Regions from separate parts of the Streptomyces sp. NPDC053541 genome, predicted to be linked through region 2. Evidence: riboswitches for the same ligand, from Rfam matches in the RefSeq annotation. Region 2 holds a riboswitch; each other region holds the start of a gene.
What was found. A riboswitch is a leader RNA that binds a small molecule or an ion and turns the genes downstream of it on or off. The one in region 2 is predicted to bind cyclic di-AMP.

Region 1: another riboswitch for cyclic di-AMP. It lies ahead of ACIGW2_RS13725 (M23 family metallopeptidase); the one in region 2 lies ahead of ACIGW2_RS31015 (transglycosylase family protein).
Region 3: another riboswitch for cyclic di-AMP. It lies ahead of ACIGW2_RS19245 (M23 family metallopeptidase); the one in region 2 lies ahead of ACIGW2_RS31015 (transglycosylase family protein).
Region 4: another riboswitch for cyclic di-AMP. It lies ahead of ACIGW2_RS26390 (peptidoglycan DD-metalloendopeptidase family protein); the one in region 2 lies ahead of ACIGW2_RS31015 (transglycosylase family protein).

Annotation. Positions count from the first base shown of each region.
Region 1 covers NZ_JBITXM010000004.1:669,478-673,649, reverse strand. Annotated here, with positions in the region: gene ACIGW2_RS13735 (PrsW family intramembrane metalloprotease) at 1-113, shown strand, start outside; gene ACIGW2_RS13730 (aldo/keto reductase) at 266-1,231, opposite strand; gene ACIGW2_RS13725 (M23 family metallopeptidase) at 1,373-2,467, opposite strand; cyclic di-AMP (ydaO/yuaA leader) riboswitch at 2,479-2,625, opposite strand; gene ACIGW2_RS13720 (PP2C family protein-serine/threonine phosphatase) at 2,873-4,141, opposite strand.
Region 2 covers NZ_JBITXM010000013.1:80,225-84,396, forward strand. Annotated here, with positions in the region: gene eno (phosphopyruvate hydratase) at 55-1,341, opposite strand; gene ACIGW2_RS31015 (transglycosylase family protein) at 1,625-2,344, opposite strand; cyclic di-AMP (ydaO/yuaA leader) riboswitch at 2,348-2,522, opposite strand; gene ACIGW2_RS31020 (transglycosylase family protein) at 2,782-3,855, opposite strand; gene ACIGW2_RS31025 (cytochrome P450) at 3,970-4,172, opposite strand, start outside.
Region 3 covers NZ_JBITXM010000007.1:119,141-123,312, forward strand. Annotated here, with positions in the region: gene ACIGW2_RS19235 (M16 family metallopeptidase) at 1-915, shown strand, start outside; gene ACIGW2_RS19240 (M16 family metallopeptidase) at 942-2,309, shown strand; cyclic di-AMP (ydaO/yuaA leader) riboswitch at 2,504-2,669, shown strand; gene ACIGW2_RS19245 (M23 family metallopeptidase) at 2,682-3,452, shown strand; gene ACIGW2_RS19250 (GntR family transcriptional regulator) at 3,631-4,172, shown strand, end outside.
Region 4 covers NZ_JBITXM010000010.1:360,558-364,729, reverse strand. Annotated here, with positions in the region: gene ACIGW2_RS26395 (SGNH/GDSL hydrolase family protein) at 1-673, opposite strand, end outside; gene ACIGW2_RS26390 (peptidoglycan DD-metalloendopeptidase family protein) at 845-1,810, opposite strand; cyclic di-AMP (ydaO/yuaA leader) riboswitch at 1,815-1,971, opposite strand; gene ACIGW2_RS26385 (tyrosine-protein phosphatase) at 2,346-3,143, shown strand; gene ACIGW2_RS26380 (DUF6126 family protein) at 3,180-3,329, opposite strand; gene ACIGW2_RS26375 (helix-turn-helix domain-containing protein) at 3,348-3,947, opposite strand; gene ACIGW2_RS26370 (aspartate aminotransferase family protein) at 4,034-4,172, opposite strand, start outside.

The DNA.
Region 1 (4,172 bases), on a different contig from region 2:
AGCGCCGCCAGGTGGCCTCCCCGGCCCTGACCTACGCGGCCCGGGCGACCGGCCGGGTCTGGGCGCCGCCGCAGTACCTGGACTACGGCGGCTACAACCCGTACCGGAGCTAGCCGGACCGCAGCCGCGGCCGACGGACCGCAGGCGGGCAGACCGCATACGGCTGACGGGCAGACGGGCAGACGGCGGACCGCCCACCGCACCGGCCGCACCGGCCGCGCGAGCCGCGCGGCCCCGGGACCCCCGCCCCCGGCTCCGGCCCCGCTCAGGCCTCGGAGGCCTCAGATGCCTCGGAGGCCTCGGTCAGGGTGGCCAGCTCGGCCTCGGTGAGCTCCAGGTCGGCGACCGCGACGAGGGCCGGGAGCTGCTCGACCGTACGGGCCGAGGCGATCGGCGCGGCGACGGTGGGGCGGGAGGCGAGCCAGGCGAGGGCGACGGTGGCGGGCTCGGCGCCGCGCGCCTCGGCGACCGCGTCCAGGGCGGCGAGCACCCGCTGCCCGCGCTCGGTCTCGGCGAGCGCGGCGGCCCGCGGGGCGCGGACGCTGTCGACGACCTTGCCGGGGCGGTACTTGCCGGTGAGGAAGCCGGACGCCAGGCCGTAGTACGGCACGGCCGCGAGGCCGCCCTGCCGGGCGACGTCGAGCAGCGGGCCCTCGTAGGTCTCGCGGGAGACCAGGTTGTAGTGCGGCTGGAGGGCGACGTAGCGGGCGAGGCCCTCGGCCTCGGCGAAGTCGAGCGAGGCCCGCAGCCGCTCGGGGGAGATGTTGGAGGCGGCGACGGCACGCACCTTGCCGTCCTTCACCAGCTGGTCCAGGGCGGTGACGATCTCCTCCACCGGCACCGACTCGTCGTCGAAGTGCGTGTAGTAGAGGTCGATGTGGTCGGTGCCGAGCCGGCGCAGCGACTCCTCGGCGGCGGCCTTGATGGTCGCGGCGCTCAGGCCCTTGAAGTCCGGGTGGGCGCCGACCTTGGTGGCGACGAGGATGTCCGAGCGGTTGCCCCGGGAGGCCAGCCAGCGGCCGATCACCGTCTCGGACTCGCCGCCCCGGTTGCCCTCGGCCCAGGCCGAGTAGACGTCGGCGGTGTCGACGAAGTTGCCGCCGGCGGCGACGTAGGCGTCGAGCACGGCGAAGGACTGCGCTTCGTCGGCGCTCCAGCCGAAGACGTTGCCACCGAGGGCGAGCGGGAAGACATGCAGGTCGGAGGTGCCGAGACGGCGGAGTGAAGTCATGAAGAGATCAACTCCGCCCGCCGGTCACGCTATTCCGGACCGACCCCGCACAGGCACCACGCACCGCGCGCCCAGCGCACCGCGCGCCACCCACTCAGCGGCGGCGCCACCCACTCAGCACCGGCGCCCCGGACCCGCGCCCTAGACGGACAGGCCCTTGGAGCGCAGCCAGGCGGCCGGGTCGATGCCGTCGCCGGACGGGGTGTGCACCTCGAGGTGGAGGTGGGGGCCGGTGACGTTGCCGGTGGCGCCGACGCGGCCGATGGTCTCGCCGGTGCCGACGGACTGGCCGACGCCGACGGTCATGGAGGAGAGGTGGCAGTACCAGACCTCGGTGCCGTCCGCCATCTCCAGGACGATCCGGTAGCCGTAGGCGCCGGACCAGCCGGCCGACTTCACGGTGGCGCCGTGGACGGCCTTGACCGGGGTGCCGGTGGGGGCGGCGAAGTCCAGTCCGGTGTGGTAGCCGGAGGACCACATGGAGCCGGCCTCGCCGTAGGTGGAGGTGATCGTGTACGAGGTGGTCGGCAGCGCGTAGCTGGCGGCGAGCTGGGCCAGGCGCTCGGCCTCGGCCTTCGCCGCGGCCTCCTCCTCGGCCTTGCGCTTCGCCTCGGCGGCCGCCTTCTCCGCCGCGTCCGCCTTGGCCTGGGCCTCGGCCGCCGCCTTCTCGGCCGCGAGCTTCTCCGCGGCCTCCTTCTCGGCGGCGTCGGCGACGGCCTGCTGCTGCTCGGCCTGCTGGAGGATCCGGGCGCGCAGCGCCTCGCCCGCGTCGGCGGTCGTCCGCGTCCCGGTCGCCGCGTTGCCGGCGCTCTGCGGGGCGGCGTCGGGGGTGGTGTAGGTCAGCGCGGTGAGCGGCTGGGCGGCGTTGCCCGCGGCCTCGGAGCCGGAGTCCTCGTGGTCGTCGGAGGCGCCGATGAGCTCGCCGACGCCGGGCAGGTCCGCGGCGTCGGGCAGGTCGACGTCCGGCAGGGCTATCGAGACCGGGGGCTTCTGCTGCGCGGTGGCCAGACCGCCGGCGCCGACGGCGGCGATGACGCCGACGCCGAGGACGGTGGAGGAACGCGCGAAGTTGGAGCGCTGCTTGACGACACGGTGGCGTCCGCCGGAGCGGTTCTGCGCGCGCAGGGAGTCCTCGGTGGGGTTCCACTCCTCCGTGCCCCCGTCCAGGGCGCCCGGCGCAGCGGCGGCGTCGTAGGAGGCGAAGGGGGTTTGCGGAGCAGGGGTGTTGGACGCCACGGAGGCGCTCTCCTTTCCTTCCTTCTCGCCTACCGGGTTAGCTGACGGGTTCGGAGCAGGAAGGTCTCCTACGGGCGTGCCGCACGGGTGCGGTGGGGCCCGATTCACCCCAAGTGGTGGTTCCCCGGTTCCCTTGCGGGATTCGGCGCACGCGCACGGTGCCGTCTCTTGCGACGGCTGTGACGACCGCGCTGCGTTATCGAACGTTAATAGACACGGCCCTCCGATTCCAAGCCGTTCCCCTTGATCATTAGCTGAATTGGGAGGGAATCGCCCGAGTTGAACGCCCTTCAGAAACACAGGCGTTCACAGAAGGAATCTGACGTTGAGTCAATTGTTATCGGAGGGAGACCCTTCGACTACGGCCTGTCATCGGTGCCACGAGCGTCCTGCCCGGCACCACTGTCACCGCCGCGCACCGCTCCCACTCCCGTCCCCGCTCCCACTCCCGGTCCCGCCCCGGGTCCCGGTCCCTGTCCCGCCCCGGGCGCCACTGTCCCCCGGCACCACCGGCATGGTGCGTCGCCGCTCCGGCTGCCCCGCCGCCGGGCGGGCCACCGCGAGCAGCGCCATGTCGTCCGTCGTCGCCCCGCCCGTGTGCCGCCGCACATCGGCCACCAGCGCGTCGAGCAACTCCTCCGGCCCCGGGAAGAGGCGCCCCGCGAGCCGCCCCTTCGGGTCGTAGAACTCGCCCGCCGCGTCCCGCGCCTCCGACAGCCCGTCCGTGTAGAAGAGCAGCGTCGCCCCCGGCGGATACGGCGACACGTCCACCCGGTCCGGCCAGACCGCCAACTCCCCCATGCCCAGCGGCAGTGCCGCCTCGCTCGGCAGCAGGGGCTCGACGCCGCCGTCCGCGTGCAGCAGCAGCGGCTCCGGATGCCCGCGGTTGACCACCCGGACCACCCGGTCACCGCCCGGGATCTCGGCCAGCACCGCCGTCGTGAACCCCTCGAAGGCGTCCAGCCCGGTCCGCCGCGTGCCTTCCCGGGCCAGCGCCCGCTCCAGCCGCTCGGCCACCTCCTCCAGGGTGGCCTCCTGTTCGGCCGCCTCCCGGAAGGCGCCGATGACCACCGCCACCGCCTCGACCGCGTCGAGCCCCTTGCCCCGCACGTCGCCGACCACCAGCCGTACCCCGAAGGGCGTGTCCTGGACCGCGAACAGGTCGCCGCCGATGAACGCGTCGGCCTGCGCCGCCTCGTACCGCGCCGCGATCTGCAGCCCGCCGATCCGCTCGGCCGGCGCCGGCAGCACCGCCCGCTGCGCCGTCTCGGCGATCACCCGGGCCGAGGCCAGCCGCTCCCCGCTGCGCCGCACCACCCGGCTGACCAGCACCGCCAGCGCCGAGACCGTGGCGACCGTCAGGGACTCCGTGAGGGCCGGGATCGTGTCGGCCGTCGCGTTGTAGTTGTGCAGCCCGACGCACGCCAGGACCGCCGCGATCCCGGTCAGCAGCGTCGTCAGGGTCGAGAAGAAGGGAGCGGCGATCAGCGGCGCCGCCGCGTACATGGGGGCGGCGGTGAACGCGGGCGGGGTCATCAGGTCGTAGACCACCCCGCCGACGATCACCAGCGGCGGCAGCGCCCGCAGGAAGCGCCGGGCACCGCGGTACGGCCCGGGGTCGGCGCCCGCAGGCCCGCCCCGCGCCCCACCCGGCGCTCCCGCTGCTCGCGCCACCTGTGCTCTCCCTGGATGCGCCCGGCCGCGG
Region 2 (4,172 bases):
CGTCCGGAGGTGCCTCACGGCGCCGGTGTCAGCGCTGGATGTCAGCGCCGGATGTCAGCCCTTGAAGCGCGGGAAGGCGCTGCGGCCGGCGTAGACGGCGGCGTCGTCGAGGATCTCCTCGATGCGCAGCAGCTGGTTGTACTTGGCGACGCGCTCGGAGCGGGCCGGGGCGCCGGTCTTGATCTGGCCGCAGTTGGTGGCGACGGCGAGGTCGGCGATGGTGACGTCCTCGGTCTCGCCGGAGCGGTGGGACATCATGCACTTGAAGCCGTTGCGCTGGGCCAGCTCGACGGCGTCCAGGGTCTCGGTCAGCGAGCCGATCTGGTTGACCTTGACCAGGAGGGCGTTCGCGGAGCCCTCCTCGATGCCGCGGGCCAGGCGCTCCGGGTTGGTGACGAAGAGGTCGTCGCCGACGAGCTGGACCTTGGAGCCGAGCTTCTCGGTGATGACCTTCCAGCCGGCCCAGTCGTCCTCGAACAGCGGGTCCTCGATGGAGACGAGCGGGTACGCGGAGACGAGCTCCTCGTAGTACTCGGTCATCTCGGCGGCGGAGCGGGCCTTGCCCTCGAACTCGTACTTGCCGTCCTTGTAGAACTCGGAGGCGGCGCAGTCGAGCGCGAGCGCGATGTCCTTGCCGGGCACGTAGCCGGCCTGCTTGATGGCCTCGAGGATGAGGTCGAGGGCCTCGCGGTTGGACCCCAGGTTGGGGGCGAAGCCGCCCTCGTCGCCGAGGCCGGTGGACAGGCCCTTGGACTTCAGGACGGACTTGAGGGTGTGGTAGACCTCGGTGCCCCAGCGCAGGGCCTCGGAGAAGGACTCGGCGCCGATCGGCGCGATCATGAACTCCTGGATGTCCACGTTGGAGTCGGCGTGCGAGCCGCCGTTCAGGATGTTCATCATCGGAACGGGCAGCAGGTGCGCGTTCGGGCCGCCGAGGTAGCGGAAGAGCGGCAGGTCGGAGGCCTCGGAGGCGGCGTGCGCCACGGCGAGGGAGACGCCGAGGATGGCGTTGGCGCCGAGCGAGGACTTGTCCGGGGTGGCGTCCAGGTCGAACATCGCCTGGTCGATCAGGCGCTGCTCGGTGGCGTCGTAGCCGACGAGCTCCGGGCCGATCTGCTCGATGACGGCGAGAACGGCCTTCTCGACACCCTTGCCCTGGTAGCGGTTGGGGTCACCGTCGCGGAGCTCGAGGGCCTCGAACGCACCGGTGGAGGCACCGGACGGAACGGCAGCACGGCCGGTGCTGCCGTCGTCGAGGCCGACCTCGACCTCGACCGTGGGGTTGCCTCGGGAGTCCAGGATTTCCCGGGCTACGACGACGTCGATGGACGGCACGAGCATCTCCTTCTGGGATGTGACGCTGATTGTGACGCATGCGGCAAGGACTCGTTCGCCTTGCGACAAGAGCCTAACCGGCTCGGGGGCTCCGGCCAGCCGGGCGCCCGCCCCCTGGGACGAAAAAGGACCCAAGGGCACGCGTATGGGGGCGAAAGACCCCGGTTACCGAGGAGTACGAAACCGGCCCGGAGCGGGATGCTCCGGGCCGGCCTCGTCGGTCACCGCGGGGAGGGGGAGGAAGGGGACGACCGCCGGACCGTCCCCCGCTGCCTCGGGTGCTCCGGGACTACTTCAGGTGGAGCTGCTGACCCGGGTAGATCAGGTCGGCGTCCTGGACGACGTCCTTGTTCAGCTCGAAGAGCTTCGCCCAGCCGCCCTTGACACCGTGCGCCTGGGCGATCTTGCTGAGGGTGTCGCCGGGGACGACCTTGTACTCGCCGTCGCCCTTCTTGACCTTCTTGCCGGTCGGGGTGGTGACGGTCTTCTGCGCGCTCTTCTTGGTGCTCTTCGGAGCGGCCTGCTTCGGGGCGGCCTGCTTCGGGGCCTGGCGCTGCTCGCTGCGGGTGGTCGGCTGCTCGGTGGAGCGCTCGGCGGTGGAGCCGCTGTCCGAGGAGGCGGAGCCGCCGTCGTACGAGGCGCTGGAGAGGCCCACGCCACAGCTCGGCCAGGCGCCCTTGCCCTGGCCCGCGAGGACCTTCTCGGCGACGGCGATCTGCTGCGCCTTCGAGGCGAGGTCGGCGCGCGGGGCGTAGGCGGTGCCACCGAAGGCGGCCCAGGTGGAGTTGGTGAACTGCAGGCCGCCGTAGAAGCCGTTGCCGGTGTTGATGGACCAGTTGCCGCCGGACTCGCACTGGGCGACGGCGTCCCACTCGGAGGCGGTGGCGGCCGAGGCGGAGCCCGCGGTCATCAGCGGGGCGGCGACGGCGACGCCGGCCACGCCGACGAGGGCGACGGCGCGGGTGGCCTTGAAGGCACGACGGTGTTTGCCCTTGCCGGAAAGCAGCATGGAAGTTCTCCTCACCGACGCCTGCGAGGTGAGCTGTCGGGTTCGGGCGAGTGAGCTGCCCGGCCGCGTGTCCTTGCACGCGGCTTCACCCCAAGCCGGTCGCCGGCCGCCCGTCTCGGGCGGCCGGGGACGGCACCTACCTTGGGTCCCCCGCTCCTGCCTTCGGCGCTTGCGCGACGACTGTTCCCATCGGATCGGCGGCAGGATTCGGCGTACCGGTCGACGGGGCCCGCGGTGGCGAGCGGTGACGACCGTAGACAGAGACCCGGGAGAAGTTCAAAGACCCTCAACCCGGAAAAATCGCCCCTACTTGCACCCCGTCAGGTCCTGTTTGCCCAGGTGAGGGGTGCGATGAGCAAAGTTTGCGGGCGTGACACGCCAGTTCGGGAAGAGAGACTCATGTCTCACTTGCACAGAACCGGACATATGGCCCTGAACTACTTCGCGGGCGCGGTCGATTCGGGGCCCAACTCCAGGCTCTGACCAGGGAGGATGAGGTCGGGGTCAGAGCCGACCGTTTCCTTGTTGGCGTCGTAGAGGGCGGTCCAGCCACCGAGCAGGCCGTTCTCCTGCGCAATGCCCGACAGACTGTCACCCGGCTTGACGAGGTATTCGCCCGCCTTGTCCGAGGTGCCCGAATCGTTCGCCCCGTTACCGCCGGTCGCGTCACCCTTCGCCCCGTCAGCGGGCGCGGCGTGACGTCCGGACTCGACTGTTCCGCCCGTTGTGTCCGTTTCATCTGTCGCGGCGTCACCCCGGTGCCGGCCCGTGCCGGGCGCGGGGGCGGAGGTCGTCGGATCCGAGGCGCCGGGGGTGCCGGGGAGACCCGGGAGGCCGGGCGTGGCCGGGCTCGCGGGGGTCGCCGGGGTGGCGGGCGCGGTCGTGGACCCGGGGGTGGAGCCGGGGGCCGACGGGGTGCCGGTGCCGGCTCCGGTGGAGGGCGTGGCGGGCGTCGCGGGGGCGGCCGGGGTCGCCGGAGCGGTCGTCCCGGCCGAGGGGGCGGTGGTGGTGCCGCCGGAGCCGGCGGCGGTGCCGGTCGAGGTGCCGGGCAGGCCGTCGGTGCGGTTGGACTCCGGGAGCGGGCCGGTGGGCTCCGCGGGCGTGACGCCCGGGCCCGGGTCGACGTTCGGGGTCCTGCCGTCGTGGGTCAGGCCGGCGATCGGCGCGCAGGTGGCCCACTGGGTGTCGCCCGCGGCGAACGCCTTGTCCGCGACGGCGATCTGCTGGGCCCGGCTCGCCAGGTCCGCGCTCGGCGCGTAGGCCAGGCCGCCGTGCCGCTCCCACCCCTCCTGGGTGAACTGGAGCCCGCCGTAGAGGCCGTTGCCGAAGTTGGCGCTCCACGCGCCGCCCGACTCGCACTCGGCGACCCGGTCCCAGGTCGCCGCGTCGGCGGCGGAGGCGGAGCCGGTGGCGAGCAACGGCAGCGCCATGGCCGAGCCGGTCACACCCGCCGCGACGACGAGCGCGGGGGCCTGGCGGGGTCTGCGGTGACGTCCGTTTCCGGAGCGCATGCGGAGTGCCTTTCGCGTGACTGCTGAGACTGCTGGTGAACGTAGCGGCATTCGAACGCACGTCACAAGTCGATGCAGCGCAGATCACGCGAAGATCACAGCATTGACGCCCCGTCAGTTCGCGGACGTTTTGTGGGAAGCGCTGAACGCGACCGGAAGCGTGCGCAGGCCACGCATGATGAGCCCGCCGCGCCACCGGAGTTCGGCCGGATCGGCCCCGAGTCGCAGGTCCGGCAGGCGAGTCAGCAGGGTCGCCAGCGCCGTCTGCCCCTCCAGGCGGGCCAGCGGGGCGCCCAGGCAGTAGTGGATGCCGTGCC
Region 3 (4,172 bases), on a different contig from region 2:
CAGCGCTACGACAACGTGCCCTACGGCACCGCGTTCGAGCGGCTCACCGCCCTCGCCTACCCGGACGGTCACCCGTACCACCACACCCCGATCGGCTCGATGGCCGACCTGGACGCGGCCACCCTGGAGGACGCGCGGAACTTCTTCCGCACGTACTACGCGCCGAACAACGCGGTCCTCTCGGTGGTCGGCGACATCGACCCCGAGCAGACCCTGGCCTGGGTGGAGAAGTACTTCGGCTCCATCCCCGCGCACGACGGCAAGCCCGAGCCGCGCGACGGCTCGCTGCCCGACGTGATCGGCGGGCAGCTGCGCGAGGTCGTCGAGGAGGAGGTGCCGGCCCGCGCGCTGATGGCCGCCTACCGGCTGCCGCACGACGGCACGCGCGAGTGCGACGCGGCCGACCTCGCCCTGACCGTCCTCGGCGGCGGCGAGTCCTCCCGGCTGCACAACCGGCTGGTCCGCCGCGACCGCACCGCCGTCGCCGCCGGCTTCGGCCTGCTGCGGCTGGCCGGCGCGCCCTCGCTCGGCTGGCTGGACGTCAAGACCTCCGGCGGCGTCGAGGTGCCGCGGATCGAGGAGGCCGTCGACGAGGAGCTGGCCCGGTTCGCCGCCGAGGGCCCGACGGCCGAGGAGATGGAGCGCGCCCAGGCCCAGCTGGAGCGCGAGTGGCTGGACCGGCTCGGCACCGTCGCGGGCCGCGCCGACGAACTCTGCCGTTACGCGGTGCTGTTCGGCGACCCGCAGCTGGCGCTGACCGCCGTCGACCGGGTCCTCGACGTGACCGCCGAGGAGGTCCGGGCGGTCGCCGCGGCCCGGCTGCGGCCCGACAACCGCGCGGTGCTCGTCTACGAGCCGGTGGGTGACGCGGCCGAGGAGGCCGACAGCGACGAGGAAGAGGGAGCGGACCAGTGAGCGACACCGCCGCGTCTTTGACCAGCATGACCTTCCACCCGCAGCCGCGGGCCGGCGAGGCGAAGCCCTGGGCCTTCCCGGCCCCCGAGCGCGGCGCGCTCGACAACGGGCTCACGGTGCTGCGCTGCCACCGCCCCGGCCAGCAGGTGGTGGCCGTCGAGATCTGCCTCGACGCGCCGCTGGACGCCGAGCCCGAGGGCCTCGACGGCGTCGCCACGATCATGGCCCGCGCCCTGTCCGAGGGCACCGACCGGCACACCGCCGAGGAGTTCGCGGCCGAGCTGGAGCGCTGCGGCGCCACCCTCGACGCGGCCGCCGACCACCCCGGCGTACGGGTCTCCCTGGAGGTCCCGGTCTCCCGGCTGCCCAAGGCGCTCGGCCTGCTCGCCGAGGCCCTGATCGCCCCGGCGTTCCTGGAGACCGAGGTCGAGCGCCTGGTGCGCAACCGCCTCGACGAGATCCCGCACGAGACGGCCAGCCCGGCCCGCCGGGCCGCCAAGCAGCTCTCCAAGGAGCTGTTCCCGGCCTCCTCGCGCATGTCCCGGCCGCGCCAGGGCACCGAGGAGACCGTGGCCGCGATCGACGCCGCCGCCGTCCGCGCCTTCTACGACGCGCACGTGCGCCCGGCCGCCGCCACCGCCGTCGTGGTCGGCGACCTCACCGGCGTCGACCTGGACCAGGTGCTCGCCGACACCCTGGGCGCCTGGAGCGGCGAGCCCGCCGCCCCGCGCCCGATGCCGCCGGTCACCGCCGACGACACCGGACGGGTCGTCATCGTGGACCGCCCGGGCGCCGTCCAGACGCAGCTGCTCATCGGCCGCGTCGGCGCCGACCGCCACGACAGCGTCTGGGCGGCCCAGGTGCTCGGCACGTACTGCCTGGGCGGCACCCTCACCTCCCGCCTGGACCGCGTGCTGCGCGAGGAGAAGGGATACACCTACGGCGTGCGGGCGTTCGGCCAGGTGCTGCGCTCGGACGGCGAGGGCAACGGCGCGTCGATGCTCGCCATCAGCGGCTCGGTCGACACGCCCAACACCGGCCCGGCCCTCGACGACCTGTGGAAGGTGCTGCGCACCCTCGCCGCCGAGGGGCTGACCGACGCGGAGCGCGACGTCGCCGTGCAGAACCTGGTCGGCGTGGCCCCGCTGAAGTACGAGACGGCCGCCTCCGTCGCCGGGACGCTCGCCGACCAGGTCGAGCAGCACCTCCCGGACGACTATCAGGCGCAGTTGTACGCGCGGCTGGCCGCGACCGGCACGGTGGAGGCGACCGCCGCGGTGGTCAACGCCTTCCCCGTGGACCGGCTCGTGACCGTGCTGGTGGGTGACGCGGCGCAGATCGCGGAGCCCGTGCGGGCCCTCGGCATCGGCGAAGTGAGCGTCGTCTCCGGCTGATTGAGACGCCGTCACGAGGGCCCCGGCGACCTGGTTCGTCGGGGTCCTCCCTTTTGTCCGTATTGCCAATGAGTGTGATCGAATGCCCTGTGGCATGTCTTACAAAAATGCGTGTCCGTTTGGTTATTGAAAGGTGATCGGCCTAGCGTCGATGCGGCTGTCCGGCCACTGCTCGACGCCGCACCCGCGGCAACGGACAGTCATCGCCGAGTCCCCACAAGGCGCGAGCCTGGGGAGCCGGGGACCCGCACGCAGTCCCTGGGGTGAATCGGACGCCTTCGCTCCGCGCGGAGGGGCCCGTAGGAGACCTTCCTGCTCCGAACCCGTCAGCTAACCCGGTAGGCGAGAGGGAAGGAAAGGACCAGCCACTTCATGGCGTTCACCCGTGCCACCGGGAAGCACCGTGCCCCGAGCCGGCTCGCTCGCCGCAGCGCCGGCATCGCCGGCGTCGCGACGCTCGCCACCACCGGTGTCATCGGCACCCTCGCCTCCCCGGCGCTCGCCGCCGACACGGAAGGCGCCTCCCCGGAGGACACCGGCCTCACCCAGGTCATCGTCGACGAGTCCCTCGCCGAGCGGGTCGACGCCCAGGCCGCCGCCCAGGAGAAGGCGGCCGCCGAGGAGGCCGCCCGCATCCGGGCCGCCGCCGAGGCCAAGCGCAAGGCCGAGGCCCGCGCCAAGGAGATCCGCGAGGCCAAGGAGCGCGCCGCCCGTGAGGCCGAGCGCAAGCGCCTCGCCTCCTTCCAGCTTCCCGTGGCCGGCTCGTACGTGAGCACCGGCTACAAGACCGGCGGCTCGCTCTGGTCCTCCGGCAGCCACTCCGGCGTCGACTTCCACGCCGCCTACGGCACCAAGGTCGTCTCCGTCGGCTCCGGCACCGTCGTCGAGGCCGGCTGGGGCGGCGCCTACGGCAACAACGTCGTGATCCGGATGAACGACGGCACGTACACCCAGTACGGGCACCTCTCCGCCATCACCGTCTCCGTCGGCGAGAAGGTCACCCCCGGCGAGCAGATCGGCATCTCCGGCTCCTCCGGCAACTCCACCGGCCCGCACCTCCACTTCGAGGCGCGCACCACCGCGGAGTACGGCTCCGACATCAACCCGATCAGCTACCTCCGCGCCCGCGGCGTCGACGTCTGACGGCCCGGACCGCCCCCGGGCGGCCGATCCCGTGAAAAGGCCCCGGCTCGAAACGAGCCGGGGCCTTTTTGCGTCCCTTTCCACCGGGCGCCGTCGGAATTTCCGGCGACCTGCAATAGAGTCGCCGGACAAGGCGGCGCTCGACGGGGTATCGCGCGGCGGAAAACGGAGGTCGGACATGCGCATTCCCGCGCAATCGGTATGCACGGCGATCCGGGACGACATCGTCTCCGGGGTGTACGCGCGGGGCGACCGGCTGACGGAGGAACAGTTGGCCCGCCGCTACGGGGTCTCCCGCGTCCCGGTCCGCGAGGCGCTGCGCACGCTGGAGTCCGAGGGCTTCGTGGTGAGCCGCCGGCACGCCGGCGCCCATGTCGCCGAGCCCGGCGAGCAGGAGGCCGCCGACCTGCTCGACATGCGCTCCCTGCTGGAGCCGCTGGGTGCCGCCCGGGCCGCCCAGCGGCGCACCGAGGCGCACCTCAAGGTGCTGCGCGGCCTGGTCAGGCTGGGGCAGGAGCGGTCCAGGGCCGGACGCGGCGCGGACCTGGCGGCGCTCGGCGGCTGGTTCCACGAGACCCTGGCCCAGGCCTCCGGCAGCCCGCCGCTCACCGCGCTGCTCACCCAGCTGCGGCACAAGATCGCCTGGATGTACGCGGTCGAGCCGGCCGAGCGGCCCGCCGAGACCTGGGCCGAGCACGGGGCGATCGTGGACGCGGTGGC
Region 4 (4,172 bases), on a different contig from region 2:
CCTCCAGGGTGCCGCGCGGCGGCTGCGGCGGCCAGGGCTGCTCCGGGTCGGCCGGCACCCGCATGCCGAGGACCTGGGCGGCGCGCAGCGCGACCCGGGTGTGGCCCTCGGGCGAGAGGTGGAGCCGGTCCTCGTCCCAGGCGCGCCGGTCCTGGACGGACCTCAGCGACCACAGGTCGAGCACGGGGCAGCCGTAGCGGTCGGCGATGGCCCGGACGTGCCCGTTGTAGGTGGCGATCTTGCCGCGCAGGTGCTTGAGCAGGGTCACGTCGCGGGTGTCGAAGCCCGTGGTCACCATGACGGTGCCGACGGCGGAGGTGAGGTCGGCCACCGCGCGCTCGAAGCGCTCGGCCACGTCGTCGGGGTCGGTGCCGGGGCGGATGATGTCGTTGCCGCCGGCGCAGAAGGTCACGAGGTCGGGGGCGAGTTCCTTCGCCCGCGGGACCTGTTCCGCGACGATCTGGTCGAGCAGGCGCCCCCGTACGGCGAGATTGGCGTACCGGAACTCGTCGTGCTCCGGCAGTTGGTCGGCGAGCAGGACCGCGAACCGGTCCGCCCAGCCGACGTACGTCCCGTCGGGCCCGGGGTCTCCGACGCCCTCGGTGAAGCTGTCACCGATCGCCGCGTACGACCCGAATGCGTTCTTGTCTGGTGATCTCGAATCGTCTGCCACGGGACCACATCTTTCCCTTCGGGATGTGACCTACGCGACCGTAAGGAGGGGTTGACGGCGGGTGACATATGCCACCGATAAAGATTCCACCAAGCCGGAATACGCCGGAGGCCCGGCACGTGCGTGCCGGGCCTCCGGGTGCTGTCCGGACGGGGCCGGGGTGACGTGGTGTCAGATGCCCACGCCGTGCTGGCGCAGGACGGCCAGCGGGTCGATGTCGGAGCCGTACTCCGGCCCGGTGCGCATCTCGAAGTGCAGGTGCGGTCCGGTGACGTTGCCGGTGGCGCCGGAGAGGCCGATCTGCTGGCCGCCGCTCACAGTCTGTCCGGCGGAGACGGACAGCGAGGAGAGGTGGGCGTACTGCGAGAAGGTGCCGTCGGCGTGCTGGATGACGACCTGGTTGCCGTAGGCGCCGCCCCAGCCGGCGGAGTAGACGGTGCCGGGGCCGACCGCGCGGACGGTGGTGCCGGTGGAGGCGATGAAATCGACACCGGTGTGGTAGCCGGAGGACCACATGGAGCCGGAGGCGCGGTACGGGGTGCCGATGCCGCCGCTGACCGGGGCGACCCAGCCGGAGGAGGCGGCCGGGGCCGCGGCCGGGGCGGTGGCGGGGGCGGCCGGGGCGGCGGCGCGCTCGGTGCCGCGCGAGGCGCGGCTCGGGGCGGTGTCGCCGTTCTTGGCGGTGCTCTTGGGCGCGCTCTTGGCCGCGGGGGCCTTCGGTGCGGCGGCCTTGGGCGCGGGGGCGGCCTTGGCCGGGTTCTTCGCGCCGAGGGTGAGCTTCATGCCGGGCAGGATCAGCGAGGGGTCCTCGCCGACGACCTGGCGGTTGTCGCGGTAGAGCTTCTGCCAGCCGCCGGCGAGCCGGTGCTCGGTGGCGATCTTCGACAGGTAGTCGCCGCGCACGACGGTGTACGTGGTGCTCTTGGCGGCCGGGGCCTTGGCGGGGGTGACGGCGGCGGGCGCGGCGGCGGCGACGGCCTGGCGCGGGGCGGCGGGTGCGGCGGCCTGCTCGGCGGCGTGCGCGCCGGTGGCGCCGATCAGCGGGAGGGCGACGACGGCGCCTCCGGCGCCGGCGGCCACGAACCCGCGGGTGATGGGGTTGGCCTTGGTACGGCGGTGCTTACCCTTCGCGGGCATGGCGGTGTCCTCTCCGTCGCCTGCGAGGTGAGCTGTCGGGTTCGGACTGGAGATGTCCGGCCGCGCGGACGCGCGGCTTCACCCCGAGCCGTCCTTCTCTTCGGGAGGACGGCGACGTACCTGGGTCCCCCGCTCCTGCCGTGTACGGGTGAGTGCGGATTCCGGGCGGCGGCAGGATTCGGCGGTCCGTCCGGAGTGAGCGCGACGCTAGACGAGCGGGGACGAGCGGAACAAGCCGCCGGTTCCATTCGATCTCGAACACGGTGAATGCGAGCCGGAATTCCGGTGACCCTCCGTTGATGCCGTTCTCTCGATTTCCCTTTGCCGGGGGGAATTTGGAAAAGACGATCAGCAACGGTCCGTCACGTGTATGACGCTGCTCACGCCCCGATTCCCATCTCCCCTGCAACCAGGGCGCCTTATCCTCAATCGCTCAATTCGGGCAGATCACCCATTCCCTCCCGAGGGGGTGCCCGAACGGGCCGGGAGCCATGATGATTGCCCGAGGAACCGATCTCGACGAGCAGGAGCAACCGTGACGCAAGCGACGACCGAGCCCGAGCTCACCGGCGTACGCAACTTCCGCGACGTGGGCGGTCTGCCGACCGTGGACGGCCGGTCCGTGCGCCCCGGACGCCTGTTCCGCAGCGGTCACCTGGCGCACGCCACGACCGAGGACGCGCACTTCCTGGCCGGACTCGGGCTGCACACGGTCTTCGACTTCCGCAACGAGGCCGACCGGCGGATCGAGGGCCCGGACGTCGAGCTGCCCGGCGTGCGGAACGTGAACATACCCCTGAGCGACCCCGCCGACGGCAAGGAGTTCTGGCACATGGTGCGCACGGGCGACCTGGCGCAGCTGCGTGAACTGCTGGGCGACGGCAAGGCGGCGGCCAGGATGTCCGCTTCGTATCGGAAGATGGTGGTCGAGAAGGCTCCGGAACACAGCCGGGTGCTGCACGCGATGGCCGAGGACAGCGTCCCCGCCCTGATGCACTGCGCCGCCGGCAAGGACCGCGCGGGCCTGGCGATCGCGGTCTCGCTGCTCGCGGTCGGCGTGGAGCGCGAGGCGATCGAGGAGGACTACCTCAAGTCCGGCGCCCCGCACCGCCGCTACAAGATCCAGCGCAGCTCCACCGACCCGGACGCCATGGCGCCCGAGGTGATGGAGCTACTGGGTCCGCTCTTCGACGCGCGGGCGGAGTACCTGCGGGCCGCCTTCGAGACGATCGAGCAGACCTGGGGCTCGGTCGACGTCTATCTGACGGAGGGCCTGCGGCTCGCCCCCGCAACCCGGGAGCGGCTGCGCGAGCGGCTGGTCACCGAGGCGTAGACCGCCGCCCGACGGGGGCGATCAGCCCGCTACGGGCTACTTCGCCCCCATCGCGAAGAGGAGATACAGGAACGCGGCGAAGACGTGGCCGGCGACCAGATAGGCGAAGAGCCGGAGCACCAGCCCCTTGGGGAACTTGCCCTCACCGCGCTCCTCGCCGGTGACCGGTACGGACTTCTCGGACATGTCGGTCCTTTCTGGGCCTCAGCGTCGATGCGGGGTGCCGTCACCGAGGCACAGCTCGGCGGCGGGACTCTGCATCAGGGTGTGGACGAACAGCAGCTCGGCACCCGACGGGGTCGCGGCGCCGATCCGGTGCGGGGTGAGCGAGTCGAAGTGCGCGCTGTCCCCGGGATCGAGGACGTGCACGGTCTCGCCCAGCGCGAGCCTGACCCGCCCCTCGAGGACGTGGATCCACTCCTCGCCCGGATGGACCCGTACGATGTCGGTGCTGGTGGCGTACGGGACGTGGACGCGCAGCGCCTGCATGGCGCGGCCCGCGCCGCCGGCCTGCCGGTAGACCCAGCCGTCGGCCTCGACCGGTTCGGAGCGCCCGGCCCGCACGACCGGGTCGCGCTCCGGCGGCGCCTCGCCGAGCAGCTCGGAGACCGTCGTACCGTAGATACGGGCGAGGGCGAGCAGCATCGGCAGCGAGGGCTGCCGGTTCCCCGTCTCCAGACGGGAGAGGTGGGCCGGCGAGAGCCCGGCCCGCTGGGCGGCCGCCTCCAGGGTGAGCCCGCGCCTGCGGCGCAGGGCCCGCAGCTGCGGAGCGACGTCCGGGAGGACGTCGGTGACGTGGTCCATGCGTCCATTGCGCCAGGCCCGTGCCTCTGAGGCAACTTTCTTGCCTCAGAGGCAAAAGCCCGTGCGCGGAAACCGGCTGATTCCGGTCAGCGCTGCGCGACCGCCTGCTTGACCAGCGTCTTCCCGAAGTCCCACAGCAGTCCGCCGCCGGCGTGGGCCTCGTCCATCACGGCCGTGAACGCGGTCACGAAGCGCTCGACGTCCGCCTCGTCGACGACCAGCGGC